Regions from separate parts of the Nesterenkonia xinjiangensis genome, predicted to be linked through region 1. Evidence: predicted binding sites of a transcription regulator. Region 1 holds the regulator's gene; the other holds the start of a gene.

Region 1 (15,462 bases):
ACCCCTGAGTCTCAGGCCGAGGCGCTGGCCTCCGCGCTGCAGACCGGAGACTTCTCCGAGGTCGCCGTGCGCACCGACGCCGGGGCCCAGGAGCTCGACGACGCCGTGGCCGCCCTCCACGCCCCCTTCGGCGACCTGGCCCCGGAGGTCACCGTCGGCGAGATCGCCGTGGAGGAGCCCCCGGAGGACTCCCCCCGTCCGCCCAGCGCCGCAGTGGACCTGGAGCACTCCTGGAACCTGGAGGACCTGGGGCTGGACGAGGAGACCTGGACCTACGAGACCCGGGCTGAGTTCACCTACGACGCTGAAGCGGAGCAGTGGCGGCTGGAGCCCGACTCCGAGATCGTCCTGCCCGGCTATTCAGGGCACGAGGGCATCGGCATCTCCACGGTGCCCGCAGAGCGCGGCAGGATCATGGACGACGCCGGCCGCGCGATGGTCTACAACCGGGACGTGGTGCGCATCGGCATCGACAAGTCCCAGCTCACCACCGGCGAGGAGGCCCCCGAGGAGGACACCCAGCGCGATGTCGCCGAGCAGCTGGCCGAGGTGCTCGGCATCGACGCCGAGACCTATGCGGACCGTGTGGTCGCCCACGGAGACCAGGCGTTCGTGGAGGCCATCGTGCATCGGCGCGACTCCGACGAGGTGACCGCCGCCGACCTCGCCGACATCCCGGGGGTCCATATCGCCGACGACCAACTGCCGCTGGCGGAGTCCGCCGACTTCGCGCCGATGCTGCTGGGCCGGGTGGGGCCGGTCACCGCCGAGCACCTGGAGGAGGACCCCAGCCTCAGCGCCGGCGACACGATCGGCACCTCCGGGCTCCAGGCGGCCTACGAGGAGTCGCTTCGCGGCTCCCCCGGCCTGCGCATCCATATGGATGGCGAAACGCTCTTCTCCACCGAGCCGGTGTCCGGCGAGGACCTGGACACCACGCTGAACCCGCGACTGCAGAACCTCGCGCAGGACATCGTTGACGGAGTCGAAGACTCCATCGCCTCCCTGGTCGCCATCCGCCCCTCCGACGGCGGGATCCTGGCCGCCGCCGATCACCACCCGGAGGACGCCTGGGTCTCCACCGCCACCCAGTCGACCTACGCACCGGGCTCGAGCTTCAAAGTCGTCTCCTCCCTGGCGATGCTGCGTGACGGCCTCACACCCGACTCCACGGTCGAGTGCCCTGGCTCAGCCCAGGTCCACGGTCAGGTCTTCCGCAACTACGAAGGCTTCCCCGCCGAGCACACCGGTTCGGTGGAGTTCGACGAGGCGGTCGCCACCTCCTGCAACACGCTGTTCGTCAACGCGTGGGACGACGTCTCCTCCGCCGAGCTGCAGGAGGCCGCCTTCGACCTCGGACTCGACGACGAGAGCCAGGGGATCGGACTGGCCAGTCGTTTCGGCAGCATCCCAGACGACTCTGAGCTGAACCTGCACGCGGCGAACCTCTTCGGTCAGGGAGTGGTCGAGGCCTCTGCCCTGGGTATGGCCACGGTGGCGGCCTCTGTGGCCGCCGGAGAGACGGTCCACCCGTATCTGGCGGGCCCCGCGGCGGAGTCCGAGGAGTCAGCTGAGGAGTCCGGCCTCACCGAGGACGAGGCCGAGGACCTGCGCACCCTGATGCACGACACCATCGAGTACGGCACCCTCTCCGGGCTGGTCGACGTCCCCGGCGAGCACATCTACGCGAAGACCGGCACCGCGCAGGCCGGGGACGGCGATGACGTGTACGCCCACACGTGGGTGATCGCCTTCCAGGGCGACCTGGCGGTGGCGATCTTCGTGGACGAGGGCGAGTTCGGCTCCTCCACCAACGGGCCGCTGCTCGAGGAGTTCCTCACCGGAGCCCGGGACGTCCTCGACTGACCCGCTGGAGCTGCCCCGGCTGACCGGCCCTGCTGTTCAGTCCTGCTGACCGATCCGGCTCAGCCGATCCGGCTCAGCCGATCCGCCGGCCGCACCAGGACGGCGCCGGTTCCAGGTGCGCGCGGATCGCCTCGGCGATCGCGTCCGGGAACGGCACCGTGCCGCCGGCCTGCTGATCCACGTACAGGCCCATGACCTCTTCCGTGGCGATCAGCTCGCCGTCGGCGTGCATCTCATGAGCCAGGTGCAGCTTCTTCGGCCCCTGGCCGACCACTCGGGTGCGCACGGTCAGGGACGTGTCGAGTCCGACCTCCCGCAGGTACCGGATGTGGGCCTCCACGGTGAACAGCGAGCAGCCCTGGGCCGCCCGATGCTCGGGGCCCATCCCGAGCCGATCCATGGTCTGGTCGGTGGCGTGGCCGAAGACCAGCACGTAGTACGCCTCGGACATGTGGCCGTTGTAGTCGATCCACTCCTGGGCCACCTGGCTCTCGTGGACCGGCAGCCGGGACGCGGTCATGACGGCACCTCCGGCGACTCGTCCCGGCCCAGCAGCCGCCGGATGGCGACGATCCCGGCATCGCGCTCAGCCACCAGATCGGTGACGCTGCGACCCTCGCTGGCCACCTCGCAGCCGGCGACGACGTCGCCCCGCAGCTCCGGGGTGAGCTCCGGGGCCTGAAGCCGTGTCCAGGGCGACTTCAGCGAGGGACCGAAGTGATCGAGCATGTGTGCCATTCCGCCTTCGCCTCCGGCGAGGTGGAAGGTGAGCATCGGGCCATGCATGGGCCAGCGCAGACCGGGCCCGTCTCTGATGGAGCGGTCGATCTGCTCGACGGTGGCCTCGCCGTTGTCCACCATGTGCAGCGCTTCCCGCCACAGGGCCTCCTGCAGCCGGTTGGCGATGAATCCCGGCACCTCGCGGTCCATGCGGATCACCGACTTGCCCAGCGCCGTGTAGAACTGCGCGGCCCAGTCGACGACCTCCGGGGAGGTGCCCTCACCGCCGACGACCTCCACCAGCGGGATCAGGTATGGCGGGTTGAACGGATGCCCCACCACGAAGCGCTCCGGCCGGCTGACCTCCGCGGCCATCTCCGTCATCCCGTAGCCCGAGGTGGAGGACCCCACGACGACCTCGGGCGCGGTCACCGCATCCAGCTCGGCCAGCAGCCGACGTTTCAGCGTCAGATCCTCCGGGGCGGACTCCTGGACGAAGCCGACGCCGTCGACCGCCTCCGCCAGGTCGGTGTGGACGCTCCAGGCGTCCCGGTCCGCCCCCTCGAGCATGTCGAGCTGCTCGAGTGCGGGCCAGGCGGCCTCGATCAGACGGGCCAGGCGGGCCTCCGCATCCGGGGCGGGGTCCCACACCTTGACCCGGTGCCCGCGAGCGAGGAAGTAGGCGGCCCAGCCGCCGCCGATGGTGCCGGCCCCGATGCAGGCGATCGTGCCGACGTCGTCGATGCTGCGTCCCGGCGCCATCATCCTCGGGCCCCCTCTCCGCCGGAGGGGACCTGGACGGTCAGGTCGAGGATCTCACGGGCCTCGTCCGGGGTGGCGACGTTCTCGCCGAGGGACTCCACCAGTCCCACCGCACGCTCGGTGAGCTGCGCGTTGGTGGCCTTGACTCCCTTTGAGAGGTAGAGGTTGTCCTCGAGGCCGACCCGGACGTGACCTCCGGCCAGCACGGACCGGGCCGCCCATGGCAGCTGATTCCGGCCCAGGGCGAAGGAGGTGAACTCCGCGCCGGCGGGAAGCATGTGCACCATGGCCTGCAGCAGCCCCGGGTCGGCGGGAGCGCCGTAGGGGATGCCCATGCACAGCTGGTACATGGGAGGCGGGTCGATCAGCCCTTCCTCCACCAGGACGTTGGCGAACCACAGGTTCCCGGTGTCGAAGATCTCCATCTCCGGCTTCACCCCGAGCTGCTGGATCCTCGCTGCTCCCTCGCGGAGCATGTCCGGGGTGGAGACGTAGAGGTTGCTGCCCTCGCCGAAGTTCAGCGAGCCGCAGTCGATGGTGCAGATCTCCGGCAGCAGCTCCTCCACATGAGGCAGCCGGTCCGTGGCGTTGACCAGGTCCGTGCCCTCCTGCTGCGTGGTGGGGCGCTGCGGGTCGAGGACCAGGTCACCGCCCATCCCGGCGGTGAGGTTCAGGACGGGGTCGACGTCGGAGGCCCGGACGATCCGCACGACCTCTCGATAATGGGCGACCTCGCGGGAACCCAGTGTGGTCTGCGGGTCACGGACGTGGATATGGACGATCGATGCTCCGGCTCGGGCGGCGGCGATCGCGTCGGCGGCGATCTCCTCCGGTGTGACCGGGACGTTCTCGTTGCGGCCGGCGGTGTCTCCGGCTCCGGTGAGCGCACAGGTGATGATGACTCTGCGTGGCATGGAGGGGGCTCCTTCTCGGGGGGGGGGTGGTCGGGTGCAGACGGATGACCCACCGTCGAGTGGGGGATTCATGGCGGCTGAGAGCCGGATCTGGGACTTTGGCCGTCAGGGATTCCCCCACTCGACGTCAGGACTGCAGATGCGGTCGGGTCGGGGACGGCGGCCTCAGCCGGGGTGTCGTCCTCCGGCCGCTCACGCCTCGACGGCGGGCGGCGAACCCTGCGAGGAGGGCACGGGGCGCTCGATCGGCAGGTCCTCACCGGGCAGGTCCACATCAGGCAGGTCCTCACCGGGCAGGTCCACGTCGGGCTGGAGGATCCGACGTCGCAGATGCTCCCGAAGGCGCCGCTCCATGTCCTCCTCGGAGAGCACACCGGTCAGCACCTGCACGCCCAGGCCGTCCACGAACGCGGTGAGCTCTCCGGTGAGGTCCTCGCTGGGGCCCGGTTGGAATGTCCCTGCGCGCTGGCCTGCATCGATGGCGCTGCGGACGGTCTCGGACCAGCGGCGGTAGATCTCCACGTACTCCTCGTCCCGGCCGCCAGCCAACGCCACCCGGTTCCAGGACTGCAGCCAGATGGACCAGTCGAGCCGACCGGCCTCTCCATGGGGCGACTGCATCTCCAACAGCCTCCATAGCCGCTCCACCGGATCCTGGACGCCGGTGAGCCGAGCGACCTGCCGGTCATAGGCGAGCTTCACCGAATGACTCAGGGCCATCGCGAAGAGATCCGGCTTGGCCGGGAAGTAGTAGTGCACCGTAGCGCTGGAGACTCCGGCCGCCGCCGCGATGTCGCTGACGCGGACGGCCTCGAAGCCCGTCCGGGCGAAGAGCCGCCACGCGGACTCGATGATCTCCAGACGGCGGCGAGCCTGCTCCGGGGTCGAGGGCGAGGCTCCGCTCGGGTCAGTCTCCGGCGGAGCCACCGAAACCGGCGCCTCTCCCGGCCCCTGCTCGAGCAGCTCGCCGACAGGCACACCGGTGACACGTGCCAGGGTGACGAACTCGTCGTCGGTGAAACGACGCTGCCCGGACAGCGACTTGGAGAGCTTCGTCTCGTCCATCCCCATCTCGGCGGCCACCTGGCGCTGAGAGCGCCCGCTGGCGCGGATGGCAGCGCGCACCCGATCCGTAGAGGGGCGGCCCGTCGTCGTCCTGGACATGGCGATCAGCGTACTGAGCCCCAGCACGGAATCGCAAGTCACCTGACTTTTGATCAGAACTTGCGATATGCTCACCCTCGGTGCCCCGTGGTGACCCCTGTCTGAACCCGGTCCGCGGCCCGCAGACCCCTGAGCCGGCGGGCAGTATTCCGTTACGATGACGTGTCGTCGCCATGCCGCAGGACCAGCGGGCAGAACCATGGCCCCAGCGGCAGCACCCGCACCCGACCAGAGAGCCAGAGATCCGTGTCCCCTGAGAGTCAGCAGCCCGAGCAGACCCCCGCCCGGAGCCATATGCGCCACCCGCTGTCCTTCGTACGTCGCAGCAACCGGCTGACGCCGCGCCGCCAGCGCGCCTGGGACGCCGCCCTGGGCCAGGAGCTCCTGGACATCCCCCAGGGCCAGCGGGACACTGCCGTCGCCGACGACTTCCGCATCGACTGGAAGACCGAGTTCGGCCGGGATGCCGAGCTGATCGTGGAGATCGGCACCGGCTCGGGAGAGGCTGTCGCCCACGCCGCCGCCCAGCACCCCGAGAAGAACTTCCTGGCCGTGGAGGTCTACCGGCCCGGCGTCGCCCAGCTGGTCAGCCGCCTGCGCCGCGAGGGCCTGCGCAACGTGCGGGTGGCCAACGTCGACGCCACCGAGGTCCTGGACAAGCTCCTCCCGGAGGACTCTGTCGCTGAGCTGTGGGTCTTCTTCCCGGACCCGTGGCACAAGAAGAAGCACAACAAGCGCCGCCTCGTCCAAGACTCCTTCGTGGAGAAGATCGCCCATGTGCTGCCCGACGGCGGGATCTGGAGGCTGGCCACCGACTGGTCGGGCTACGCCGTGCAGATGCGGGACACCATCTCCGCCTCGCGCGCCTTCACCAACGCTCACGCCGGCCAGCGCGTCGGTCAGGAGTCTCCGCTGACGGCTGTGCGCCTCGAGGATCTCGACGCGCGGAGCATGGGCAAGACCCCGCAACCGCTGCCGCTGGACGAGGCCGTCGACGACGTCGGCGGCTGGGCGCCACGCTTCGAGGGGCGCATCCAGACCGATTTCGAGACCAAGGCGCTGAAAGCAGGCCGGAAGATCTTCGACCTGACCTTCGTACGAACTCCACGCACATGAGCCTGCCCCTCCCGCGACACCAAGACCTGACAGGTGACGGGGCGGGGTGCGCGACTACGAGATTCTGCCCGATGAGAGAACCGTCCCCGAGACACCAGAGGTGTGATCAGCATGGCTGACTCTCAGCCACCCCACCATCGCCCAGACGAGGGCTCCCGCCGAGACGAGGGCCGCGACCCCGAGCATGGGGCCCATGAGGCCCAGCAGGAGTCACCGGACAGCACAGCTGCGGCCCACCCCCGACGCTCCCCCGTGGAGAAGACCGCCGCGGCCGCAGGCAAGGCCGGGACCGCCACGCGGCGGGCCGGCACAGCCCTGAAGCGGCTCAACGTGTATTCCCAAGGCGAGTACCCGCACAACATCCACCCAGCGCTGGTCCCCGGCCTCGGAATCGACGAGCAGCGGCGGCGCTACTCCGTGGACCGAGTCGTCTTCCTGCTGGCAGGACTGCTGACGGTGGCCTTCGTGATCTGGGGAGTCTCCAACCCGGAGAACGTCGCCGAGGTCGCCGGAGCGACCTTCACCTGGACGATGGAGAACCTCGGGTGGCTGTTCAACGTGGTCGCCATCGTGGTGCTGATCTTCCTGCTGTGCCTGGCGTTCTCCAAGTACGGGCGGATCCCGCTGGGGCGGGACGGGGAGAAGCCCGAGTTCTCCACGTTCTCCTGGACCTCGATGCTCTTCGCGGCGGGTATCGGCATCGGAGTGCTGTTCTTCGGCCCTTCCGAGCCGCTGACCTACTTCCACTCTCCGGCCCCGCTGACCGCCGAGGCCGAGTCCACAGAGGCCCTGCACTCTGCGATGGCGCAGACCTACTTCCACTGGGGTGTACACGCCTGGGCGATGTACGCCCTGGTCGGCGGGGCGGTGGCCTATGCCGCCTACCGTCGCGGACGGGTCCCGCTGATGTCCTCGATCTTCCGGAACCTCTTCGGCCAGCGGCAGACCGAGGGCTTCGCGGGCAAACTGATCGACATCTTCGCGATCATCGCCACCCTCTTCGGCACCGCAGCCTCACTGGGCATCGCGGCGATGCAGATCGGTCAGGGCTGGACGATCGTCTCCGGCAACGAGGTCACCAACACGCTGCTGATCGTCGTCATCGCCATCCTGACGGTCGGCTTCGTGGTCTCCGCCGTCTCCGGAGTCGCCCGCGGCATCCGCTATCTGTCGAACATCAACATCGTGCTGACGATCGGCATCATCTCGCTGGTGTTCCTCCTCGGCCCGACCCTGTTCCTGCTGAACCTGGTGCCCTCCTCCTTCGTGGAGTACGTGGGCTCGCTGTTCGAGATGATGGGCCGGTCCTCCTCCTGGGGTCAGGAGACCATGGACTTCCAGTCCGCATGGACGGTCTTCTACTGGGCCTGGTGGATCTCCTGGTCCCCGTTCGTCGGAGTCTTCATCGCCCGCATCTCCCGCGGCCGCACCATTCGCCAGTTCGTCCTCGGCGTCATCCTCATCCCCAGCTCGCTGCTGTTCGTGGCCTACGGCGTGATGGGCGGCACCTCCATCTGGATGTACCGCGAGGGCCTCGAGGGCTTCAACGACGAGATGCCCGCCGCCGAGGTGCTGTTCACCATCATCAGCCATCTGCCCTACGTGGAGTGGCTGCCCGCGGTGATCATGGTGGTGCTGGCGATCTTCTTCATCACCTCCGCCGACTCCGCCTCCGTGGTCATGGGCATCTTCTCCACGCGCGGTGATCTCAACCCCCGCAAATCGGTGGTGGTCTTCTGGGGGCTCGTGATGACCGGCGTCGCCGTCGTCATGCTGCTCACCGGTGGAGACACCGCGCTGCAGGGACTGCAGAACCTGGTCACGGTGACCGCAGTGCCCTTCGCGGTGATCATGCTGCTGATCATGGTGGCCTGGCTGCGCGATGTGCGCACCGACCCGCGGGCGCTGCGCACCAAATACGCGGAGAAGGCCCTGCGCGACGCCGTCATCGATGGTGTGGACCGGTACGGCGACGACTTCAGCCTGCAGGTGGCGCCCACCGAGCCGGGACTCGGAGCCGGAGCCGGAGTGGACTCGGAGGACGACATCTATACCGAGTGGTACCAGCGCACCGATGAGAACGGCGAACCCGTCGGCTACGACTTCACCACCGGAACGTGGGAGGACGGCTGGACCCCGGAGGGCGACGAGGACTGGCACGGTGACGCCGGGGCCTACACCCCGGCGACCACCCTGGCCACCTCCTCGCTGCCGATCGTCCCCGCCGCGGAGAACGACGCCGAGGCGGAGGAGACGCCGCCGCGCTGATCCCCGACGCCGGCTCGACCTCCTCACTCCATCGAGTGGGGGATCTGGGTCCGCTGCCTCGCCCCATCGGGCCGACAGCGGCCACAGATCCCCCACTCGATGTGCATCCGGAGATGCCCAGACGTCTTCCCCCGGCTCCCGGAGGTGGCTAGACTGACGCGATCTGCAAGGTCTCGACACCTCAAGAGCCCTGGCATCCGGGCGAGGTCGGAAGGAACGCGCCATGGCCGAACGCACCACCTCCACGACGAGCCGGCGATCACGGCGGGACAACGAGAACCCTGGCCTCCTGGTCCGGCTCCTCCGGTGGATCGAGCGGATCGGCAACCTGCTTCCCCATCCGTTCTGGCTGTTCATCATCCTCGCCGTGGTCGTCGTCCTCCTCTCCGCAGTGCTGGAGGCACTCGGCGTCGGGGCGGACAACCCTGCCGACGGCCAGCACATCGCGGTGCAGAGCCTGCTCACCTCGGAGGGCTTCCAGCGCATGGTCACCGATGCGGTGGAGAACTTCGTGACCTTCCCGCCGCTGGGGCTGATCATCACCGTGATGCTTGGGGTGGCCGTGGCCGAAGGCTCCGGGCTCATCAGCGCGGCGATCCGAGTGGTCGTCTCGCGGGTCTCCCGGGGCTGGCTGACCTTCACGGTCGCCCTGGCCGGCGTCACCGGCTCAGTGGCCTCGGACGCCATCTACGTCATCCTCATCCCGCTGGCCGCCGCGGCGTTCAAGGCCAGTGGGCGCTCGGCGGTGCTGGGCGCCGTCGTCGCCTTCGGAGCGGCTTCGGCCGGCTACAACGCCTCCCTGCTCATCACTGCCAGCGATCCCCTGCTGGCAGGCATCTCCACCTCGGCGGCCCAGCTGATCGATGCCGATTACGTGGTCTCCCCGGTGGCCAACTACTTCTTCTCCGCCGCCTCCGCAGTGATCCTGGCACTGGTGGTCACCCTGGTCACCGAGCTGCTGCTGGTGCGGATGACCGAGCGGATGAAGCACGAGGAGGACGCTTCGGGCGGAGCGGCCACGGCGGTGCTCGCCGCCGGCCGTGACGTCGATGTCGAGCGTAACGACCAGGCCGGCGCGCACCTCGACCCTGACCGTCCCGGCGAGCAGCCGTCGTCCCCCACCACTGACGACGGCCAGGCCGCTCCGATCTCGGACCACAGCTCACTGCTGACCTACAGTCGCCGAGAGGTCTCCGCACTGCAGGCCTCGCTGCTGGCCCTGGCGGGGTTCCTCGCGGTGTACTTCACCTTCCTGCTCGTGCCGGGCTCGCCGTTCAGCGCGGAGACGGGGGACGTGCTCGATTCACCCCTGCTCACCGACATCGCCGTGCCGATCGCCCTGGCCTTCCTGGCCGTCGGCATCACCTACGGCATCAAGGCCGGCACCATCACCCGGCCCCGCGACATCCCGGAGCTGATGGCCCGATCCGTCAAGGAGCTCTCCGGGGTGGTGGTGCTCTTCTTCGCCGCCGCCCAGTTCATCGCCTATTTCGGGTGGTCGAACATCGGCATGGTGCTGGCCATCGAGGGGGCCCACCTCCTCGAGCGACTCGACCTGCCGGTGCTCGTGATGTTCGCCGGCGTCGTCCTGCTGGTGGCGCTGTTCAATCTGACCATCACCTCCGGCTCCGCGCAGTACACCCTCATGGCCCCGGTGCTGGTGCCGATGCTCATGCTCGTGGGCATCTCTCCGGAGGTCACCCAGATGCTGTTCCGGATGGGCGACTCCCCCACCAACATCATCTCCCCGATGAGCCCCTACTTCGCTCTGGTGCTGGGATACCTGCAGCGCTACTACCCGCGCGCCGGCATCGGCACCCTGGTTTCGCTGACCCTTCCCCTCTCCGTGGCCCTGCTGTGCGCGTGGTTCCTGTTCTTCGTGCTCTGGTGGACGGTGGGCATCCCTCTGGGTCCCGGCGTGCCCGTGAGATGACATGGGCATCCCTCCCTGGCGGGATGAGACGATCAGCCAGGACAGCAGATCCGGACAGAGAGGACCCCGTTGGAGAACCGCCCCATGACATCCACCTCGTCCGCGGGCCCCGCCGACGCACAGCCCACGGTCCCCCTGCAGGCGCTGCGCCAGCATGCAGCCGCCCACCACGACGAGTTCCTGGAGGACCTGCAGCGGATCGTGCACTGCGAGACCCCCAGCCACGACAAGGCGCTGCTCGATGCCGGCCTCGAGGAGATCCGCACCCTGGCGGCCGAACGCCTCGGCGAACCGGTCGCAGAGACCCGCATCCCTGGGGGCGTCCACGGCGATGTCCTGGATCTGCGCTGGCCCGGACAGGGCCACGACGGCGGCACAGTCGACGATCCGGCCGCAGCGGTGCTCTCGGTCTGTCACTATGACACCGTCTGGCCCGCCGGCACGCTCGCCGGCTGGCCGCTGACCGCCGACGGGGACCGGCTCACCGGCCCGGGCGTGCTGGACATGAAGTTCGGGATCGTGCAGACCCTCTGGGCTCTGCGCGCACTGCGTGAGCTGGGCGTCCCGCACCCTCCGGTGCGGCTGCTGCTCACCGGCGATGAGGAGATCGGCTCTGCGGCGGGGCGACCGGCCATCGAGGCCGCGGCGCGCGAATCGGCCCTGACCCTGGTGCCGGAACCCAGCGCCGGCGGCCAGCCGAAGGACCGCCGCAAAGGCATGGTCTTCGCCGATCTCACCGTCCACGGGGTGCAGGCCCACGCGGGTCTGGAACCGGAGAAGGGCGCCAGCGCGATCCACGCCCTGGCCGCGGTGGTCCCCGCCATCGTCGGACTGGCCGCACCGGAGGAAGGCACCACGGTCACCGTGGGCACCTTCCACGGCGGGACCAGCCGCAACGTCATCGCCGGGCGGGCGGAGTGCCAGGTGGATGTGCGGGTGACCGACCCTGCCGAGCAGGAACGGGTGGCCGGTGCCCTGCGCGGGCTGCGACTGCCGGCTCCCTACGACGCCGAGGACCGGCTGGACCTGGTGGTCGAGGTCGATGCCAACAGACCGCCGATGAACCCGACGCCGGCCTCGCAGGACGCCATGGCCCGGCTCGGACGTCTCGCCGCCGCCCTGGGGCGCACGATCGTTCCGGCGGCAGTGGGCGGCGCCTCGGATGCGAACTTCGTCTCCGCCCTCGGCCTGCCGGTGCTCGACGGTCTGGGCGCGGTCGGGGAAGGGCCCCACGCGATCCACGAGCACATCCTGCTCTCGGAGATCGCACCGCAGACCGCGCTTCTGGCCGGGCTGCTGGCCGACGTCGCACAGCGTCCCTGACACCGGGCCACGCCTCGCCACCGCCCGGTGTCCCGCCCTGCCCATCGGAGACGGGCAGCCGGCTCACCGGCGGCGGGGGTCCCAGAGCACCAGAGCCTGGGTGCTCGACCGGGCGCGCCGCCCGCGTGCCACGGTGACGACGTCTCCACCGGGTCCCACGGCGAAGACCCGAGGCTTGGTGGAGTGCCGCTCGGCCTCGCGCAGCTCGTAGCGCAGCGCGTCGACTGTCTCCTCCAGCTCCAGCACACGGTTCTGCAGCTCGATGATCCGCCGGATCCCCTCCAGCGAGACGCCCTCCTGGGAGAGCTGCTGGATCTGCCGGAGCTGCTCAACGTCGTAGGGCGAGTACCGCCGGTGCCGACCGCCCTGTCGGCGAGGCGTCACGAGCCCGATGCGGTCGTACTGGCGCAGCGTCTGAGGGTGCATGTCCGCCAGCTCCGCGGCCACCGAGATGACGAACAGGGGTGCGTGACGATGCTCGACCTCGATCATCCGAGGGTCTTCGCCCCCGATCTGGGGCCGGCGTCTCCTGACCACTGCTGGTCACCTCCTGGCTCCCGTCCCGGCAGCCCGGGATCAGGCCTGTGTCATGCCTCCATCATCGCGCATCCGCCGTCTCACAATGCGGCGCGGGCCTCCAGATCTTCGCGGGGGTCGACGTCGCGGGTCGCCTCCGCGTAGGCCTTCACGGCCTCCACGGCCTCCTCCGGAAGATCCTTGGGCACCTGCACGTCGACGACGACGAGCATGTCGCCCTGGCTGGACTTCCGGCGCACCCCATGGCCTTTGAGCCGCAGTGTGCGCCCTGACGTCGTCCCGGCCGGGATCTTGATGCGCACCTTCTCTCCGTGGACGGTGGGGACCTGCACCGTGGTGCCGAGCACCGCCTCGTCGAAGGAGGTGGGCAGGTGGATGCGGATGTCGTCACCGTCACGCTCGAAGAACCGGTGCGGCGAGATGGACACCTCCACCAGCAGGTCACCGGCGCCGCCGGGACTCGGCTGGCCCTTGCCCTTCACCCGGACCTTCTGGCCCTCCTTCACCCCGGCGGGGATGCGCACGTCGATGACGTTGCCGTCGGGTTCGCGCAGTCCCACAGTGGTGCCGCGGACGGCTCCGGCGAAGGAGATGGTGGTCTTCGCGGTACGGTCGGCACCCTTGGCGGGCGCGCCGCCGCCGAACCGTCCGCCCATCCCGCCGAAGATGTCCGAGAAGTCGGGCCCGCTGCGGCCCCGGCCGAAGCCTCCGCCGTCTCCGAAGAGCCCGCCGAAGATGTCCTCGAAGCCGGATGCCCCGCCAGCACCTCCTGGCGCACCGGAGAAGCGGGCGCCCGAGCCCATCGCGCGGATGGCGTCGTACTGTTCGCGCTGCTCCTTGTCAGAGAGCACGGTGTTGGCCTCGGAGACGTCCTTGAACTTCTGCTCGGCCGCCTCATCACCGGGGTTCTTGTCCGGGTGGTAGGTGCGGGCAAGCTTGCGGTACGCCTTCTTGATCTCTTCCTCAGAGGCGTCCTTGGAGACGCCGAGGATGGCGTAGAAGTCCTTGTTGATCCAGTCCTGCGAGGCCACGGCGCCTCCCTCCCTGCTTCATCTGTGCGGTCCTGCCGCCCGAAGGGGCGGGGTCTGCGCTGCTGTCCTGTCTGTGGCGCCGGGTGCCGGCGTCGTCCTGATGCGGACGACGCCGGCGCCCGCCCGGGACGCGGGGCGGCTCTCCGGGAGCCGTCCCGCGTCAGGCCTGGCTCACTCAGCCGGGCCGGTGGAGACCATCACCTGCGCGGCGCGCAGCACACGGTCGCCGTGGCGGTAGCCCGCCCGCAGCACGGCGGCCACGTGGTCCGCCGGGATCTCCGGGTGCGGCTGCTGCATCAGGGCCTCGTGGACCGAGGGGTCGAAGGGCACAGCCTCCTCATCGATCCGTTCCAGACCCTGCTGCTCCAGCAGTGACTCCAGCTTCGCCGCGATCGCCGCGAACGGACCGTCCACCAGATCACCGGCCTGACGGGCGGCGTGGATGTCATCCAGCACCGGAGTCAGGGAAGTGATGACTTGGCCGACGGTGCGGGTGCGCTCCACACTCCGGTCCCGCTCCACACGGCGCCGGTAGTTCACGTACTCCGCCTGGAGACGCTGCAGGTCGGCCTGCAGCTCGGCCTCGCGGTCGCCCGCAGAAGCCGCTTCCAGCGGGACCTCCTGCAGCTCCGGCTCCTCGAGCACCTCGCCGTCGACTCCCTCAGCACTCTCACCCGGCAGGTCCCGAAGGATCTGCTCAGCCTGGGCGAGGGGGTCCCGCACGGGGTCGGCCGGCGTCGCGGCGGAGGCTGCAGCAGCCCCTTCCTCGACGCCGGTCTCGCCCTCGGCGTGGCGTGGCCGACCCGTCTCCGGGTCGATCCGACGCTTGTCGGTGAAGCGGATCGGCTCCTCGGACTCCGGACGGTCAGCGCCGTCCGGGCCCGGGTTCTGGTCCTGCTCTGCCATCAGGGATGACCTCTCACTTCTTCTCGTCGGCGTCCTCGTCGACCACCTCGGCGTCGACGATGTCCTCGTCCTCACCGGAGGCGTCGCCTGCGGGCGCGCCGTCGGCGGCCGCGTCAGCACCGGCCTGCGAGTACAGCGCCTCGCCGAGCTTGGTCTGCGAAGCCTGCAGCTTCTCGAACGCGGCCTTGATCTCGTCGTCGTTGTCCTGACCCTCCAGGGCCTTCTTCAGGGCGTCGACGTCGGCCTGGACCTCGTCCTTGACCTCGGCGGGGAGCTTGTCCTCGTTGTCCTTGATCAGCTTGTCCACCGAGTAGGCGGTGGTCTCGGCGGCGTTGCGCTGCTCGGCGGCCTCGCGGCGCTTCTTGTCCTCCTCCGCGTGGGTCTCGGCGTCGGCGACCATGCGGTCGATGTCTTCCTTGTCCAGGGAGGTGCCACCGGTGATGGTCATGGACTGCTCAGTGCCGGTGCCCTTGTCCTTGGCGGAGACATGGACGATGCCGTTGGCGTCGATGTCGAAGGTGACCTCGATCTGCGGGACACCCCGCGGAGCCGGGGCGATCCCAGTCAGTTCGAAGGTGCCCAGCGCCTTGTTGTCCCGGGTGAACTCACGCTCGCCCTGGAAGACCTGCACCGCCACGGAGGGCTGGTTGTCCTCCGCGGTGGAGAAGACCTCGGACCGCTTGGTCGGGATCGCGGTGTTGCGCTCGATCAGCTTGGTCATCACTCCGCCCTTGGTCTCGATGCCCAGGGAGAGCGGAGTGACGTCGATCAGCAGCACGTCCTTGCGCTCACCGGCGAGCACACCGGCCTGCAGAGCGGCGCCCACGGCGACGACCTCGTCCGGGTTCACGCCCTTGTTGGCGTCCTTGCCGGAGAGCTCCTTGACCAGGTCGGCCACGGCCGGCATGCGGGTGGAGCCGCC
Region 2 (15,462 bases), 900 kb from region 1:
ACGTCGCCAGCTCCACCAACCTGGGCGGGTGGATCAACAAGACTGGGGTGTGGTCCCTGGCCGGGAGGCATGACTGGTTCTCGGATGACAGGGAGCGGCTGCTCAAGTGGCAGGAGAAGCCGCAGGGCCAGCACATCGAGCTCGGGATCGCCGAGGTCAACCTGGTCAGCCTGGCCGGCGAGCTGGGGCTCACCGGTGAGCGCTGGGGTCAGCCGCTGATCCCCATCGGGGTGCTCTATGACCCCTTCATCAACCGGGCGCTGGAGCCGTGGACCTTCGGCCTCTACGCGGGAGGCCGCTCCCTCATGGTCGGCACGCCGTCCGGGGTGACCCTGGCGCCGGAGGGCGGGGCGCATCAGTCCATCAACACACCCTCGGCGACCCTGGAGATCCCCGGGCTGACCAGCTGGGAGCCCGCCTTCGCCCAGGACGTGGAATGGGTGATGCTCGAGGCCATGCGAGACCTGCTGGACCCCGACGGCGGCTCCGCCTATCTGCGGCTGTCCACCCGTCCGGTGGAGCAGTCCTTGGCGAAGGTGCCGGAGGACGAGCTGCTGCGCCGTCGTCGTCGAGAGCAGGTGGTGGCCGGCGGGTACCGGCTCTCCGCGCATCCTGCCGCTGAGGACGACGTCACCCTGGTGGGGGCCGGCGCGATCATGACCGAGGTGTGCGCGGCCGCCGAGACTCTGGCCGGGCACGGTGTGCGCGCCGGGGTGGTGTGCGTGACCAGCCCAAGCCTGCTGTTCCGGGCGTTGCGGGCCCGCCGTGAGGTGGCCGCGACGCCGCGCTCGGCGATCCTGGAGACGCTGTTCCCCGCGGCGCATCCCCGGCCGCTGGTCACGGTGATGGATGCCCACCCGCATACGCTCGCGTTCCTGGCCGGAGTGCGCGGCGATGAGACCCACACGCTGGGGGTCACCGCGTTCGGGCAGGCCGGCACCATGGCGGAGATGCACCGGCTGCACGGCATCGACGAGGACTCGATCGCCTCGGCGGCCCTGGACATGCTCGGCCGGTGAGGCGGCTCACCCGTCGCGCTGGGTGCGCAGCAGCTCTTCGGCGCGGGTAGCGACGTCGGTCTCGCGGGCGGCGAGGGTGTCGATGAGTTTCTCCACGTGTGTGACCCGGGATTCCCAGTCCGCGCCGCGCTGTTCCCGGCGTGGCAGGCGCTCCAGGGCCTGGACCTCGCGCCAGGCGGTGACCAGGCCGGCCTCGTGGAGGCGCTGGTCGGCCTGTTCGGCGCGACCGTCGGTGGCGGAGTCGGCGCCGAGCACGGCGACCATGTCCAGGCGGGAGAGGTCCAGGCCGAGGGCGAGGTCGTCGAGGCGCCCGCGCAGCCCGGCAAGCTGACGGCGCACCCGGCGGGTCCCGATCCCACGACGACCGGCCTCGACGACGGCGACGCCGATCATCAGCAGCGTCTGGGCCCCGGTCCACACGGCGACCGCCACGAGCCAGAACAGGGAGGTGGTGTCCACCTTCACCGACTCCTGGTGGTTGTACTCCATGGCGCGGCCCAGGTCCTGCAGGGTGTTGGCCACCTGGTCGCCCAGGGTGATCTCGAAGTCGCCGGTGCCGGACACCAGCAGGTCCGTGGCGCGGAAGGAGTAGGTGCCCAGGCGGCTGTCCACGCCCGAGCTGATCTCTCCGGTCATCGTGTAGCCCACCGCGAAGGTCGCCTCGTCCAGCAACCAGACCGGCAGGATCCCGTGGCCCAAGGCCACCTCCCCGGTGGCGGGGTCGATGACCTCGGGGTCCTCGGCGCCGACCTCCTCCTTGATCCGCGCGTGGGCGTCCACGATGTCCCAGTAGTCGATGTCGATGCGGTAGTCGTGATCCGCCCGCGGGGTGTAGCTGATGTAGTCATCGGCAGGCAGCAGCGCCACATGCAGCTCAAGGTGGTCCGGCAGCAGTGCCGCGTCCTCATCGAACTCGACGGTGCGCGCCATGGACTCCCGCACGTACTCCAGGGTCAGGGAATCCTGGTTGGAGGGTCGGAGGTCGGAGGGCTCCTCGAACTCCGGGACGGCGCCGGGGTCGCCGACGACGTCCAGGGCGGCCAGCGGCTGGTCGCCTTGCAGGGACCGGCCGAAGGCGGTGTTGACGTCGGCGCGCTCGACGGCGGCCCATCCGGTGAGCAGCCCTGCCGCCACTGGGAGGATCACGCCGACGGTGGCGACCACGGCCTGCCAGCCTTCCTCGCTGATGCCGCCTGTCGATGGCCCTGCGGAGAGGTCGGTGTGGGCCACGGCGGCCAGGACCCGTTCGGCGGACCACATCGGCCCGCCCGCGGCGCCGTGCTTCAGTCCCAGCGTGGCGCGCAGTTCGTCCAGGGAGTCGGTGGCGCCTGCGGAGCTGGCCTGCACGCGACGGCGGACCCGCTCCTCCGCGGCACGGCGGAGCGCCTTCCTCCCCGGGTGGCCCTCACGGCGATGGGTCTTCAGAGCCCCGCTCAGCGCGGTGCAGGCGCCGACGATGCGCCGCTCCGCCGCCTCCCACCTCTCCAGCAGATCCGCGTGCTCGGCGACCAGCCGCGCACCGTCGTCGCCGTCGTCACCGCCGCTCCTCGCGGGGATCGTCGCGGCCTCCTGGTTCAGGGCTAGGAGCTCGTCACGGGCACTGCGGAGACGGTCCAGAGTCTCGCCGGTGCCGTCACCGGCGATGCCGACGAGCCGGCTCCGCTGGGTGAGCACCTCGTCCACCGACTGCAGCAGCGGCAGCGCCAGCCGGTCCAACACCGAGCCGGAGCCGGCGTGCCCGGCGCGCAGCTCCGAGGCGGCAGCCAGGGCGTCGGCCCGTCGCTGCAGCTGGGCTGTCTGCTCCTCGAACTGTTCCAGGTCGGACCACGCCGGGGCTCCGTCGACAGGCTCGCCGGAGGATTCGCGGGGAGCCGGGCCGCCCAGCCAGGCGTACTCCAGCTCCTGCTCCCGGCGGGCCAGTCGCAGACTGTCCTGCCGGATGCGGTCCCAGTCGGCCTCCAGTGCGGCCAAGGAGTCGGTTGCGACGGCGTCGCCGGCACTGCTCAGAGCGGCCCGGGCGGTTTCGAAGCGCAGCTCCAGGACGTCGAGCTCCAGCACCACGCGGGCCAGGCGGAGCTTCGCCCGGGAGAGGCGTCGCAGGCGCTGCCGTTCGAGGCCGCGTGAGCGGACCCACAGGAACATGATCGCCACGCCGGCCAGCAGCGGCAGCGCGGCCGCCGAAACCCACGTCGCCGGGGAGCGGCCGCCCTCGTCGAAGTGCATGTCCGCCGCCGTCAGCGCCGCCCCGACCACCGCGTTGGGTCCGTGGCCGATGGTGCGGTTGTTGACGAAGGTCTCGCGCACCGTGGAGGCCACCGTGTAGCGATCGTCGGAGTCGAGGCCGCTGATGCCCACGCGGGTGGCGTCGGCGAGCACCAGGTCCGGATCCTCCGGGTCGTCACCCACGGAGAGGATCATCTCGGCGTCCTCGATCTCGCCGTGCATGTATTCGTCCCACGCGAGCTCGCGCTCCACCACTCGCACTGTGAACGGCTCGTAGCTGGCCACCCGGCCCTCCGCGGCGGCCTCCACCGTCTCCTGGGTGATCCCGTAGGGGAGGTCGTCCTCCACGAGGAAGGAGACCTCGGCCTCCGGCTCGGCGGTGACGCGCTCGTAGCCGACGGCGCCGATCCCCACCGAGCTGCCGGCCAGCCCGAGTGCCAGGGCGGGAGGGAGCCAGGTGCCGAGCCTGTGGGGACGTGCGGCGGAGGCATTGGGTCCTTCAGTGGTGCGCGTCACGGATTCATTGTAGGAGGCCCCTCGGCCGGCTCCGAGGATCCGGTGTGATGCTCCAGGGCGGTGATCGCGGCGGCGATGCGGGGGTTCTGGGCGGATCCGCGGCGTTGCGCGAGCATGACCCTGCGTCGCGGTACCTGCGCACCGCTCAGCGGGATCTGCACCACGTGCGGGTGAGGGATGGTCATCGCGATCCTGGGGACGGCGGCGATGCCCGCTCCGGCGGCCACCAGCGCCGTGGTGGCGGTCAGCTCCTGGGCGAAGTGGGCCACCCGGGGCGCGTAGCCGACGGCCCGTGTGGCGCTCAGCAGCTCGGTATAGGCGTCCTGGTGCGGGTGACCGGTGATCCAGTCCTCCTGCGCCGCCTCCTCGAGCTGGATCTCACCGGCGGCGGCGAAGCGGTGGTCTCTCGGGACCAGGAGGTCGATCGGGTCGTCGAGCAGGCCGGTGACGTCGATGTGGCTGTCCGTGAGGTGGCTGGTGGACTCGTCGGCGACGAAGAGCCCCAGATCGATGGTCCCGGACTCCAGCGCGGCGATCAGCTGACGCGAGTAGATCTCCTTGACGATCGGCCGCAGCTGGTGGTGCCGTGCTCTCAGCCGGATCAGTGCGGGTGTGATGATCGCGGAGATCGCTGTGGGGAAACCGCCGATGCTGATCGGTCCGCAGAGCTCTCTGGCTGCTGCGGTGACATCGCCCAGCGCTGTCTCCCACTGCGCATTGAGGGTACGGGCATGGGTCACCAGGCGTCGGCCGGCCGGGGTGAGTCTCACGCGTCTGCCATGACGCTCCAGCAGGTCGACGTCCAGTTCCTGGGCCAGTTCCTTGAGCTGCCTGGAGACCCCTGATGGTGTCCGATACAGCGCCTCGGCCGCGGCGGTGACCGTGCCGTGCTCGCACACTGCGATGAGCAGTTGGAGTCTGGAATCAATCATGTACCTATCGTGCATGATTCCACGTCAAAAATGAACCTGGACGGCAATGATCTGCTCCCCGTAGAACGGAGGTATGGCCTCTGATCCGACGACATCGAAGGACGCTCCCATGACGCAGGCTCGCGCACACCCCCTCGGCCGCCATCTCCTGGGCACCCTGCTGGTGCTCGGTGCGGTGATGCTCGTGGGCGGCACGGACATGACCAAGGTCGTCGTCGCCCTGCCGGAGTTGGCCGAGGAGCTCTCTCTGAGTGCGGCCACCTCCCTGTGGGTCGCCGATGTCTACCCGCTGGCCGCGGGGGTGGCCCTTGTGCTCAGCGCGGTCGCCGCCGATCGGTTCGGACGCCGACGCATCTATGTACTGGGGCTGGTCATCGCCATCCTCAGCGCCATGATCGTCGGGTTCGCGCCGACCGGCGAGCTGGTCATCGCGGGGCGCATCGGTCAAGGTGTCGGTGCGGCGCTGCTGATCGCCGGCACCGTGGCCATCATCCGGGTGAGCTTCCCCGGGGTGCGCCTGCGGGCACTGGCCTACGGGGTCTGGGTCACCGCATTCAGCACCGGCTCGGCGCTGGGGCCCCTCCTGGGCGGCGGACTTGTCGAGCTGGCCCACTGGAGGTGGGTCTTCTGGATCAATGTCCCGGTGCTGGCGTTCTGCCTCATCGCGGCCCTGCTCGTGCTGCAGGACTCGAAGAATCCGGATCCGCCCAGCTTGGACGGCATCAGCGCGGCGCTGTCGGGCCTCGCGGTGGGTCTGGTCATCGCAGGGCTGAAAGCCATGGCTCAGCCCCAGCTGCCCCTGTGGCTCAGCCTCGCGGCCCTGGCGGCAGGTGCCGCGGCAGCGGTGATGTTCGTGCTGCGGCAGACGCACCTGCCGCGGCCCTTCCTCGACGTGAGCCTGCTGACCAACCCTCTGTTGGGAGCCTCTGCGGCGGTCATTGCGGCCACCCTGGGCGTGTTCAACGGTGCGCTGTACCTGCTCACCCAGCGATACCAGGTCATCGAGGGGCTCACTGCGGTCCAGGCCGGCGTCGCGCTGATCCCCCTCGCCGTGTCCAGCGCCGCCGGCGGACTCCTCGGCCCTCTGCTGCTCCGGTGGTCCAGCCAACAACGCATCATCACCGCAGGGCTGGTCCTGGCCGCCGGAGGGTTCCTGCTGCTGGCCACTCTGGATGCGGCCGGGGAGCTTGCCGCGTTGGTCATCCTGGGGCTGGGCTCGGGGATCATCATGGCCATTGCGGCGAACGCGATCATGAGCACTGCCCCTGAGAGTCGCACCGCTGACGCCGGTGCCATCCAGGAGACCTCCTTCGCGCTCGGCGCCGGCACGGGCATCGCCGCACTGGGGACCCTTGCCATCCACCACGGTGTCATCGGCCAGGGCTCCGGCACGGGGTCCGGTGCCTCGGCGGCCGCCATCTACGGTCCTGGAGTCGACGCCGCCCTCGGGCTCGGAGCATTCCTCTACGCAGCCTTCGCCTTGGGGGCTGGGCTGATTGTTCTCAGCACCGCCGAATCAGGGCGTGTTCAGGACGCAGTCGGGCCTCGTCGAGCACCGTCCGTGCGTCAGCCGGCGACGGAACGATACCGGGCCGAGAGTGGGGAGGAGGCGGCAGCGTCCCGTCCGCCGGCGGCGAGAGTCGCGGCTCCTGCTGGAGCGAGGTACGAGAGGGAGCGTTGTGCGCGGTGATGCGTTCTGCGGTCCTCCGGATCGGGGCGAGGGTGAATCACGGGCCGGAACCCTTGTGAGACGGGGCCTCCTGTGTTTCCTTGAGATGTGAGTCCAGACCCATCCCCGCCGGTGCGCGACGCCACCCTCGACATCGCGAAGGCACTGGCCATCATCCTCATCGTGGTCGGGCACGTGTGGCGCGCGCTGGAGCCGGCGGGGCTGGTGCAGGATCCTCTGCTGACTCGGGTCGACTCCGTCATCTACATGTCGCACCTGTCGGTCTTCGCCTTCGTGGCCGGACTGTTCGTGGCCGGCGGTATGCGCCGCGACGGGCCCTGGTACTACGCCCGCGCCCGCACGGTCACCTTCCTGTGGCTCTACACGCTGTGGTCGACTCTGCAGCTGCTGATGAAGATCGCGGTGGGCTCCGCGGTCAACGACCCGGTGTCGCCCGTGGAGCTCCTGAGGATCTGGGAACCGAAGGAGCAGTTCTGGTTCTTCGGGTGGCTCGTCCTGATGATGCTGCTCACTGCCGCGACGCGGCCGTGGCGCAGCCGCAGGGCCGCCGCCGCGACATGGGGGCTGGCCGGGGCCGGCTCTCTGGCGGTGTGGGGGCTGAACTGGAACATCCTCGGCGGGGAGGGTCTCGCGCTGACGATCTTCTTCTTCTCCGGGGTGGTGTTGACCGGTCGGCGGCTGCTCGGCTGGATGAAGGGGATCCTCGTCAGCCACGCTGTTGTGGTTCTGCTCGTGGCCGGCGCCGTGTGGGTGGTCCTCGGTGCGACGCTGCTGGGCACCCCGCCCACTGCCTATGGGAATATCCGCTCCGTGTCGAGCGTGACGCTCGGGGCTCTCGGCTCATTGGCCGGCGTCGTGTCGATCCTCGCCCTCTCGCTTCTGCTGGCCCGGACGGGATCCACCATGCAGTGGCTGGCGCGGATCGGGCAACGGTCGCTGGTGATATTCGTCGCTCATGTGTTCTTCACGGCTGGCACGCGCATCGCGCTGAGCACGATGGGCATCGATGCCCTCTGGATCCACGTGGTGGGGCCCACCGTGATCGGAGTCATCGGTCCGCTCCTGATCTACGCCGTGGCGCAGCGGCTCAGGCAGGACTGGGTCTTTGAGGCCCCACGGTGGTTGAGGCACCTCACCGGTGCTGACCGGACTCTCGTCCCACGCCGCTGATCAACCCCTGCCGCGATAGCGGGCGGCGAGGGTGGCGGCGCGCTCTCCCAGGGCGTCGCGCAGAGAGGCCGGAGCGAGGGCCTCGGCGTCGAGGCCGAGCTGCCACAGTGCCCATTCCGCATGGCGCAGGTCCTGGAAGATGACCTCCAGGTGCGCCCAGTCGCCGCTGATGCGCTGTTCCGCCCGGACGGCAAGGGCGGTGTCGACCAGCTCCTCCCGTCGCCCCGGATGGACACGGACCGTGACCGGGAAGTGGTCGCCTCCAGAGAGGAACTGCTCGCTGCGTCTGCGCCAGATGTGGTCCAGATCGACCGTCTCCGGGCGCTGCGCGGGTTCCGAGAGCTCCTCGGCGTCCAGGATCCGCGAGACGCGGTACGTCCGATCGGTGCCGGAGCGAGTGGCCAGCAGGTACATGCGGCTGCGCACTGTGACCAGGCCGAAGGACCCGACAGCGCGCCGGCCGCAGAAGGCGGTCGTGCCATACAATGAATTCATGGGTGCGGAGATTGAGTACGGTCTTGTTGGATTCTTGTCGCTGGGAGTTGCGGCGGCTGCCCTACTGGTTTCATGGCGCAGGGATAGACATGCCCGGGAGGTCTTCATTGCTGAGATGAGGAAACTCTGGTCAGAGCATCGGGAGGCCTGGAATATACTGTTGATGATTATTTATGATTCAGAATATCATTATGCATACGCTTCTGACTCGGAAAGGGAGTATGCAAGGCATATATCGAGGCGTCTAGACTCTTCGCTTGAAGGAATAGATGCTGCCGCGGAAGCCCGCCTGTCCATTGGCCCCATGGCTCACTTCCTAGGATTCGCGGGCGAGTCGCTTGTCAGGGGCAGCTGGAGTGCTCAGGATGCCTATGACCTGCTAGGTCCTGACGCGGCAAGGCATTATGCATCGATAATCTGGCTTGCGAACCGAGAGCGTCGCGGTTCGGCCCAGGTGTCGGCCCAGGTGCAGGGCTATGCGGGCGATTTCTTCAGCATTCCTCATCGTTCAGCTGCGGAGATGAATCGTAGGCAGATTATCGAATTCAATATGTTCGACCGGCAGGATTGCATTATTGCTTTAGGCGTAACGCTACGTGCAGAGCAGTGCCGGAGAGGTGATACATATGCTCATCTGAGACTGAGTTTTTCCAGGGAGATGCGAGAAACGGAAGATGGACAGGATCTCATTGATTCATTTGTTCGTGCAGTTTCTGGTCGTCGACATTGGATGGCCCTGATGCCATCAGGATTGCAGAGACTTGCATTCTACGTTCTGCCGCTGGGGCGACTCGTGCGTAGCGCAATCATGGCCACCGAACAGCAGCTTCATCGCCATGATCCTGATCCGATAATCAATGATGCGGATCGATCGCTCATTCGTAGGTCGATGAAGTCGAGGTTAAGGCCGCTTGTGCGTCGCTTGACATGGTGGCGGTAGAAAGTCGGGTTCCGAGACTGCGGCGGGGAGCGGGTGACAGTGCGTGGCCCCTCGACATGATGGATTTTCGAGCTGGCGTGGAGTGAGGGGAATATGTGCCTGCCGACCAAACTTGAGTATCATTGACTCAAGTTTGCATGACAGGGCTCGCCGGACCTGATGTACTACAGGCGAGGGACCGCCGAGGCGCTGAGAAAGGAGCCTTCACCCCATGGACGTCAAGCTCACCACCAAGTCGCAGGAAGCCGTCTCCGCGGCCGCGATGAACGCCAACACCGCAGGCAACCCGCAGATCGAACCTGCTCACATCCTCAAGGCCCTGATGGACCAGAGGGAGTCTGTCGCCGTCGCGCTGCTCAAGGCCGCCGGCGCGGACCCCGAGGCCATCTCCACCCGGGCCTCCGCCGCCATCAGGCAGCTGCCGGCCACCAGCGGCGACGCCGTCGCGGCCCCGCAGTTCTCCCAGGCGGGTCTCGCCGTCATCAAGGCCGCCCAGGCCGAGGCCGAGCAGATGGGCGACGAGTTCGTCTCCACCGAACACCTCCTGCTCGGGGTCGCCGCCGACGCCGGACCCTCGGGCCGGGCGCTCGCCGAGGCCGGAGCCGGTCCCGAGCCGCTGAAGGCCGAGCTGCCCGGACTCCGGGGCGACCGCAAGGTCACCACCCCGGATCCGGAGAACACCTTCCAGTCGCTGGAGAAGTTCGGCACGGACCTCACCGAGATCGCCCGTTCCGGCAAACTGGACCCGGTCATCGGCCGCGATTCCGAGATCCGGCGCGTGGTGCAGGTGCTCTCCCGCCGCACCAAGAACAACCCGGTGCTCATCGGTGAGCCCGGGGTCGGCAAGACCGCCGTCGTCGAGGGCCTGGCCCAGCGCATGGTCGCCGGTGACGTCCCCGAGTCGCTGCGGGACAAGACGCTGATCTCCCTGGACCTGGGTGCGATGATCGCCGGGGCCAAATACCGCGGGGAGTTCGAGGAGCGGCTCAAGGCCGTGCTGGAGGAGATCAAGTCCGCCGAGGGCGGGATCGTCACCTTCATCGACGAGATCCACACCGTGGTCGGCGCCGGAGCCTCCGAGGGCTCCATGGATGCGGGCAACATGCTCAAGCCGATGCTGGCCCGCGGGGAGCTGCGGCTCATCGGTGCGACCACCCTGGACGAGTACCGGGAGAACGTGGAGTCCGACGCCGCCCTGGAGCGCCGCTTCCAGCAGGTCTACGTGGGGGAGCCCTCGGTGGAGGACACCATCGGCATCCTGCGCGGGCTCAAGGAGCGCTACGAGGCCCACCACAAGGTGGCCATCGCGGACAACGCGCTGGTCGCCGCCGCCTCCCTGTCAGATCGGTACATCACCGGCCGGCAGCTGCCGGACAAGGCCATCGACCTGATCGACGAGGCCGCCTCTCGGCTGCGCATGGAGATCGACTCCGCGCCGGTGGAGATCGATGAGCTGCGCCGCGTGGTGGACCGGCTCACCATGGAGGAGATGGCCCTCGCTGAGGAGACCGACGCCGGCTCCGCCGAACGCCTCCAGGTGCTGCGCGCGGACCTCGCCGACAAGAAGGAGGACCTCGCTGAGCTGACCGCCCGATGGGAGGTCGAGAAGACCGAGCTCAACCGCTCCGGTGAGCTGCGGGTCCAGCTCGACGACCTGCGCAGCCAGGCGGAGAAGGCCCAGCGGGAGGGGGATCTCGCCGAGGCCTCCCGGCTGCTCTACGGTGAGATCCCGCAGCTCGAGCAGAAGCTTGCCGACGCCGAGGAGCAGGAGAGTTCCGCAGGAGGGCAGCGCTCCCGGATGGTGTCAGAAGGGGTCGACGCCGACGGCGTCGCCGAGGTCATCTCCGCCTGGACGGGGATCCCCGCCGGGAGGCTGATGCAGGGTGAGACGCAGAAGCTGCTCCAGATGGAGGAGCTGATCGGCTCGCGGCTGATCGGCCAGCACCGGGCCGTGGCCAGTGTCTCCGACGCCGTCCGGCGGGCACGCACCGGAGTCGCCGACCCGGACCGACCCACCGGTTCCTTCCTGTTCCTGGGGCCCACCGGCGTGGGCAAGACCGAGTTGGCCAAGGCCCTGGCGGAGTTCCTCTTTGACGACGAGCGCTCGATGATCCGCATCGACATGTCCGAATACTCGGAGAAGCACTCGGTGGCCCGGCTGGTCGGTGCGCCTCCCGGCTACGTCGGCTTCGACGAAGGCGGTCAGCTCACCGAGGCGGTGCGCCGACGTCCCTACTCGGTGGTGCTGCTCGACGAGGTGGAGAAGGCCCACACGCAGGTCTTCGACATCCTGCTGCAGGTGCTCGACGACGGCCGCCTCACCGATGGCCAGGGGCGCACCGTGGACTTCCGCAACGTGGTGCTGATCCTGACCTCCAACCTGGGCTCCCAGTTCCTGGTGGACCAGAGTCTGGACGCCGACGCCCAGCACCGGGCCGTCATGGAGGTGGTCAATCGCTCCTTCAAGCCCGAGTTCCTCAACCGGCTCGATGACATCGTGATGTTCGATCCGCTCTCCATGGAGCAGCTGGCCAGCATCGTGGATCTGCAGATCGGTTCTCTGCAGGAGCGGATGGCCTCCCGCCGGCTCGTCCTGGAGGTAACCGACCCGGCCCGCGAGTGGCTGGCCTTCACCGGCTACGACCCCGCCTACGGGGCGCGCCCGCTGCGCCGGCTGGTGCAGCGCGAGATCGGGGATCAGCTCGCCAAGCGGCTGCTGGGCGGCGAGGTCGAGGATGGTGACACGGTCCTGGTCGACCGTCAGGAGCTCTCCCTGGAGGAGCACACGGTGCATGGACTCACCGTGACGAAGAAGACCTGATTCTCGTCGCCTGGACCACCGAGTGGCCACGAATCGCGGCGTCTGCCCGATGACACGCCGTCGTCGGGGGTGAGATGCCGTGATTCGTGGCCACTCGACGTCGAGGGGGGATGGATCAGAGGTGGATCCCCTCGCGGGCGAGCAGTCTGCGCTTGGTGCCCACGCCGCCGAAGCCGTAGCCGCCGATGGAGCCGTCGGCCCTGATCACCCGGTGGCAGGGGATGGCGAAGGCCACCAGGTTGTGGGCGCAGGCGCTCGCCGCCGCGCGGTGTGCCAGCGGCCGACCCGCCATCTGGGCCAGCTCCGCATAGGAGACCGTCTCCCCGGCCGGCACCTCGCGCAGGGCGGCCCACACCTGCTGCCGATACGCGGAGCCGGGCTGGACGACGGCGACGTCGTCGAAGGCCTCATGCTGACCCTGGACATAGGCGGCCACCGCCTCGGCGACGACGCCACAGTCGGTGGGCAGCGGATTCATCTCCCGGTCCGCGGTCTCCGGGGCCGCTGCTTCCAGGTGATCCATCATCTGCTCCAGGGCGCGGCCGATCGCGGCGACCTCGGGCTCTGCTCCTTCCGGGCGTGCCAGGCTCGCCGCACGGATGGTGTCGTCTTCGGGGGAATGGACCACCACCACGGAGCCCAGCTCGCCCAGCGAGGCGGAGCACCAGCGCAGCTCGGGCAGAGAGGCAGGGGTTGCGGTGCTGGTGCTCATGGGGTTCTCCAGGGTGCGGGTCAGGTCGTGAGCGGTCTCAGGTGGTCAGCCGGAGGACATGGGCGCGCATCAGGTCGTCCTCGACGTCGGCACTGCCCGGGCCGAGTTGGCCGAAGCGCAGGATGTTGACCATTCCCAGGAGGCCGGCCCAGACAGAGACGGCACGCAGCGCGGCCTGCGGCGAGATGGTCAGTCCGAGCTCCTCGAGCTCTCCGACCAGCCAGGTGGCGGCGGGGTGCGATCCTGCGGCATCGGAGAGCTGCCGGTGGGGCGTCTGGTCGTGGAGCTCAGCGACCAGGCGTGCCGCCTGCACGGCAGTTCGAGTGCCGGGAGGGACCGTCTCCTCGGGAGCGCGATAGCCCTCCACCGGTGATCCGTGGATCAGGGCCCAGCGCTGCGGAAAGCGGCGTGACCAGTGGAGCATCGTCACCGCCAGGACCTCCAGGGTGTCGCCCTCGCGCGCCAGGGCGGCCTCGACGTCGTCGGCGAGACCCTCGTAGGCGTCTGTGATCAGCAGGGTCAGCAGCTCGTCCCGGCTGCGGACGTAGCGATAGACGGCGCTCGAGACCACGCCGAGTTCACGGGCCACCGCGCGCAGGGAAAGCCCATGGGGCCCCTCGGAGTCGAGCTGCCTGTTCGCGATCTCCAGGACGGCGGCCTCGGTGTCCCGACGGCTCTTCTCCCGTGGGGTCAGGCGGGCGGCGTCGGGCGGCATGCGGCGATCCTATCAACCTCTCGGAGAGCGTCATGCTCGTGGGAGAGAGGCAGTGACGAGAGAGGTCACCAGTCACTAAAAAGAGCACTGATCTTGTCTTTGGAGCGTCGGTCAGCTAGGCTCTCGATCAAACGAGAGCAGTGCTCTCTTCATGCGACGACGAGAGGTCCCAGGATGCGTAGAGCAGTGGTGGTCGGCCATGGCCAGATCGGTTCGCGAGTGACCGCCGATCTGCTGGCCCGAGGTGTCGAGACGGTGGTGGTGACGCGGTCCGCCCGGGCGGCGATGCCCGAAGGTGCTCATCATGTGATCGGCGATGCCGCGAGACGTGCGGACATCGCGTCCGCCGCCGCAGGTGCTGAGGTCATCTTCGCCTGCTTCCACACCCGCTATGACTCACGAGCCTGGGCTTCGGAGCTGCCGCGGATGGAGCAGGCGGTCCTCGAGGCGGCGGCCGAGAGCGGTGCCGTGGTGGTCTTCCCGGAGTCCACCTACGCCTTCGCCGGGGACGCGGAAGTGCTGAAGGAGGACTCCGCCTACGCCCCGGTCGAGGACAAAGGGCGGGTGCGGCGGGAGCTGCTGGAGGCGCGAGCCGCACACTCGGCGCGGGTGATCAGCATCCTGGCAGGAGATCTCATCGGCGCAGACGCCGAGCCGAGCAGCAGCGTGGTGCGCCTGCTCATCACTGAGCGCGTGGCAGCAGGTCGTCGAGCCATCATCCCCGCCGACCCCGACGTCGCCCATGCGGTGACCGAGATCGCCGACCTCAGCCGGGCCATGATCGCGGCGGGGGCAGATGCGCAGGAGCTGCTCGGGAAGAGCCCCCACCGGCTCCTCATCGCGCCGTCGCAGGCTCCGACGCTGCGCCAGGTGGCGGAGCACGCCGCCGACGTCGTGGGTCGAGCGCACCGGGCACCTGTGGTGCTGCCGCACGTGGTGCTCCGGGCGACGGGGCTGATCAGCCGGACGATCCTGGAACTCGCCAGGCTCAGGCCGATCTGGCGACGTCCCTGCACCCTGGTCCCCAGCGAGGAGCTCCTGGTCCGCGCCCCGGTCACGCCCTGGCGGGAGGGCGTGCAGGACATGATGGAGGACGCCGCGCGGCGTCAGGCCCACGAGGTCATCGTGGGGTCCTGATCGGGCGGGTGCGTCTCTGGACGACCTGCTCAGTCACCCTCCGTGGCATCGGCATCAGCGTCCGCGTCGGGGGCCTCGTCCTCAGTGCCGGGCTCGGCGTCCTCGGCGTCGTCGGCGGAGGAGTGCTCCTCGGGGTCCACCACGAAGTTCCCCGTCATGGTGACTCCGCTGGCCGGCTGCAGCAGGCAGTTGATCCGCCGGTCGCCCTCGCGGCGCCAGGTCGACTCGGTCGGGTGGGAGATGCGGACCTGCAGCTCGAAGTCCACGGCGTCCACGGCGTCCTGGTCCAGCTGCCCGTTGTCCTCGCAGGTCATGTGCGCCCGTTCTGAGATGTCCTCGTCACCCGGGTACTCGCCGACCTCCAGATCCTCCCAGTGGATCACCTGGACGTCATAGCTGTGTCCGCACTCGATGATCGTGGCCGGGGCGGACTCGTCCTGCGGTTGGAAGCCAGTCAGGCAGTCGCCGGCCAGCCACTGGTCCGGCTCGGCGTCCCGCAGGATCACGCCGTCGATGCCGGGATCCTCCTCGCGCTCGGCGACAGTCTCCGGCAGCTCGGCCGGCTCGTCTCGGAAGAGGAACCACCACAAAAGGGACAGGGTGACTAGCACGACGAGTCCGCCGGCGAGGACGAAGGGCAGCACGTTCGGGCGTCGGGGATCACGATTCGCGGTCTCCCGGACGTCGAAGGACTCCAGGTGGCCGGAGTCGTCCGGGGAGATCTCCTCCGGGGAGTCCTCGGGGGGTTCCGCCGTCGCTCCCTCGCGGGCCGTCGCTCCCTCGCGGGCGTCGGGCTCCGCTGCGGTGGTCCTCCGGTCAGCCCGACGTCGGGCCTCGCGGCGCGATCGGCGCGTCGGGGGGAGAGGTCCGGAGGGCTCACCTGAGGAATGGTCGGGCGACTCAGTGCTGTCTTCCACTGCGGCGGTGCTCCTGTGCGCGTCGTGGCGGGATCGGCGGGACATGTCGAACGGCGTCCTGGTGGAGCGCAGGCGAAGGTGATGTCCGTCCCATCCGGATGCCCACGGCGCCGTCGGCGAAGGTCGACGACGAGCATCCGGGGGGCGTCGGACAGGCACAGCACCCCGCGAACTG

What was found. Region 1 encodes HspR, which represses chaperone genes until heat shock. Its sites were predicted from a motif close to AAGTTGAGTCNNNNNGACTCAACTT; they were not measured.
Region 2: a site for HspR is predicted at 9,095-9,119, ahead of clpB (ATP-dependent chaperone ClpB). Genes of this name have one in related genera too.

Annotation. Positions count from the first base shown of each region.
Region 1 is NZ_JACCFY010000001.1:2,141,260-2,156,721, reverse strand. Features, by position in the region: gene HNR09_RS09775 (penicillin-binding transpeptidase domain-containing protein) at 1-1,866, shown strand, start outside; gene HNR09_RS09770 (thioesterase family protein) at 1,940-2,386, opposite strand; gene HNR09_RS09765 (3-hydroxyacyl-CoA dehydrogenase NAD-binding domain-containing protein) at 2,383-3,351, opposite strand; gene HNR09_RS09760 (beta-keto acid cleavage family enzyme) at 3,348-4,262, opposite strand; gene HNR09_RS09755 (TetR/AcrR family transcriptional regulator) at 4,455-5,426, opposite strand; gene trmB (tRNA (guanosine(46)-N7)-methyltransferase TrmB) at 5,673-6,542, shown strand; gene HNR09_RS09745 (BCCT family transporter) at 6,654-8,810, shown strand; gene HNR09_RS09740 (AbgT family transporter) at 9,034-10,743, shown strand; gene HNR09_RS09735 (M20 family metallopeptidase) at 10,828-12,066, shown strand; gene HNR09_RS09730 (heat shock protein transcriptional repressor HspR) at 12,130-12,558, opposite strand; gene HNR09_RS09725 (DnaJ C-terminal domain-containing protein) at 12,684-13,634, opposite strand; gene HNR09_RS09720 (nucleotide exchange factor GrpE) at 13,806-14,540, opposite strand; gene dnaK (molecular chaperone DnaK) at 14,554-15,462, opposite strand, start outside.
Region 2 is NZ_JACCFY010000001.1:1,242,202-1,257,663, reverse strand. Features, by position in the region: gene HNR09_RS05845 (transketolase-like TK C-terminal-containing protein) at 1-1,019, shown strand, start outside; gene HNR09_RS05840 (hypothetical protein) at 1,026-3,758, opposite strand; gene HNR09_RS05835 (LysR family transcriptional regulator) at 3,755-4,690, opposite strand; gene HNR09_RS05830 (MFS transporter) at 4,800-6,380, shown strand; gene HNR09_RS05825 (acyltransferase family protein) at 6,468-7,550, shown strand; gene HNR09_RS05820 (helix-turn-helix transcriptional regulator) at 7,551-8,045, opposite strand; gene HNR09_RS05815 (hypothetical protein) at 8,044-8,985, shown strand; gene clpB (ATP-dependent chaperone ClpB) at 9,197-11,806, shown strand; gene HNR09_RS05805 (methylated-DNA--[protein]-cysteine S-methyltransferase) at 11,922-12,518, opposite strand; gene HNR09_RS05800 (TetR/AcrR family transcriptional regulator) at 12,556-13,233, opposite strand; gene HNR09_RS05795 (NAD(P)H-binding protein) at 13,408-14,370, shown strand; gene HNR09_RS05790 (hypothetical protein) at 14,400-15,332, opposite strand.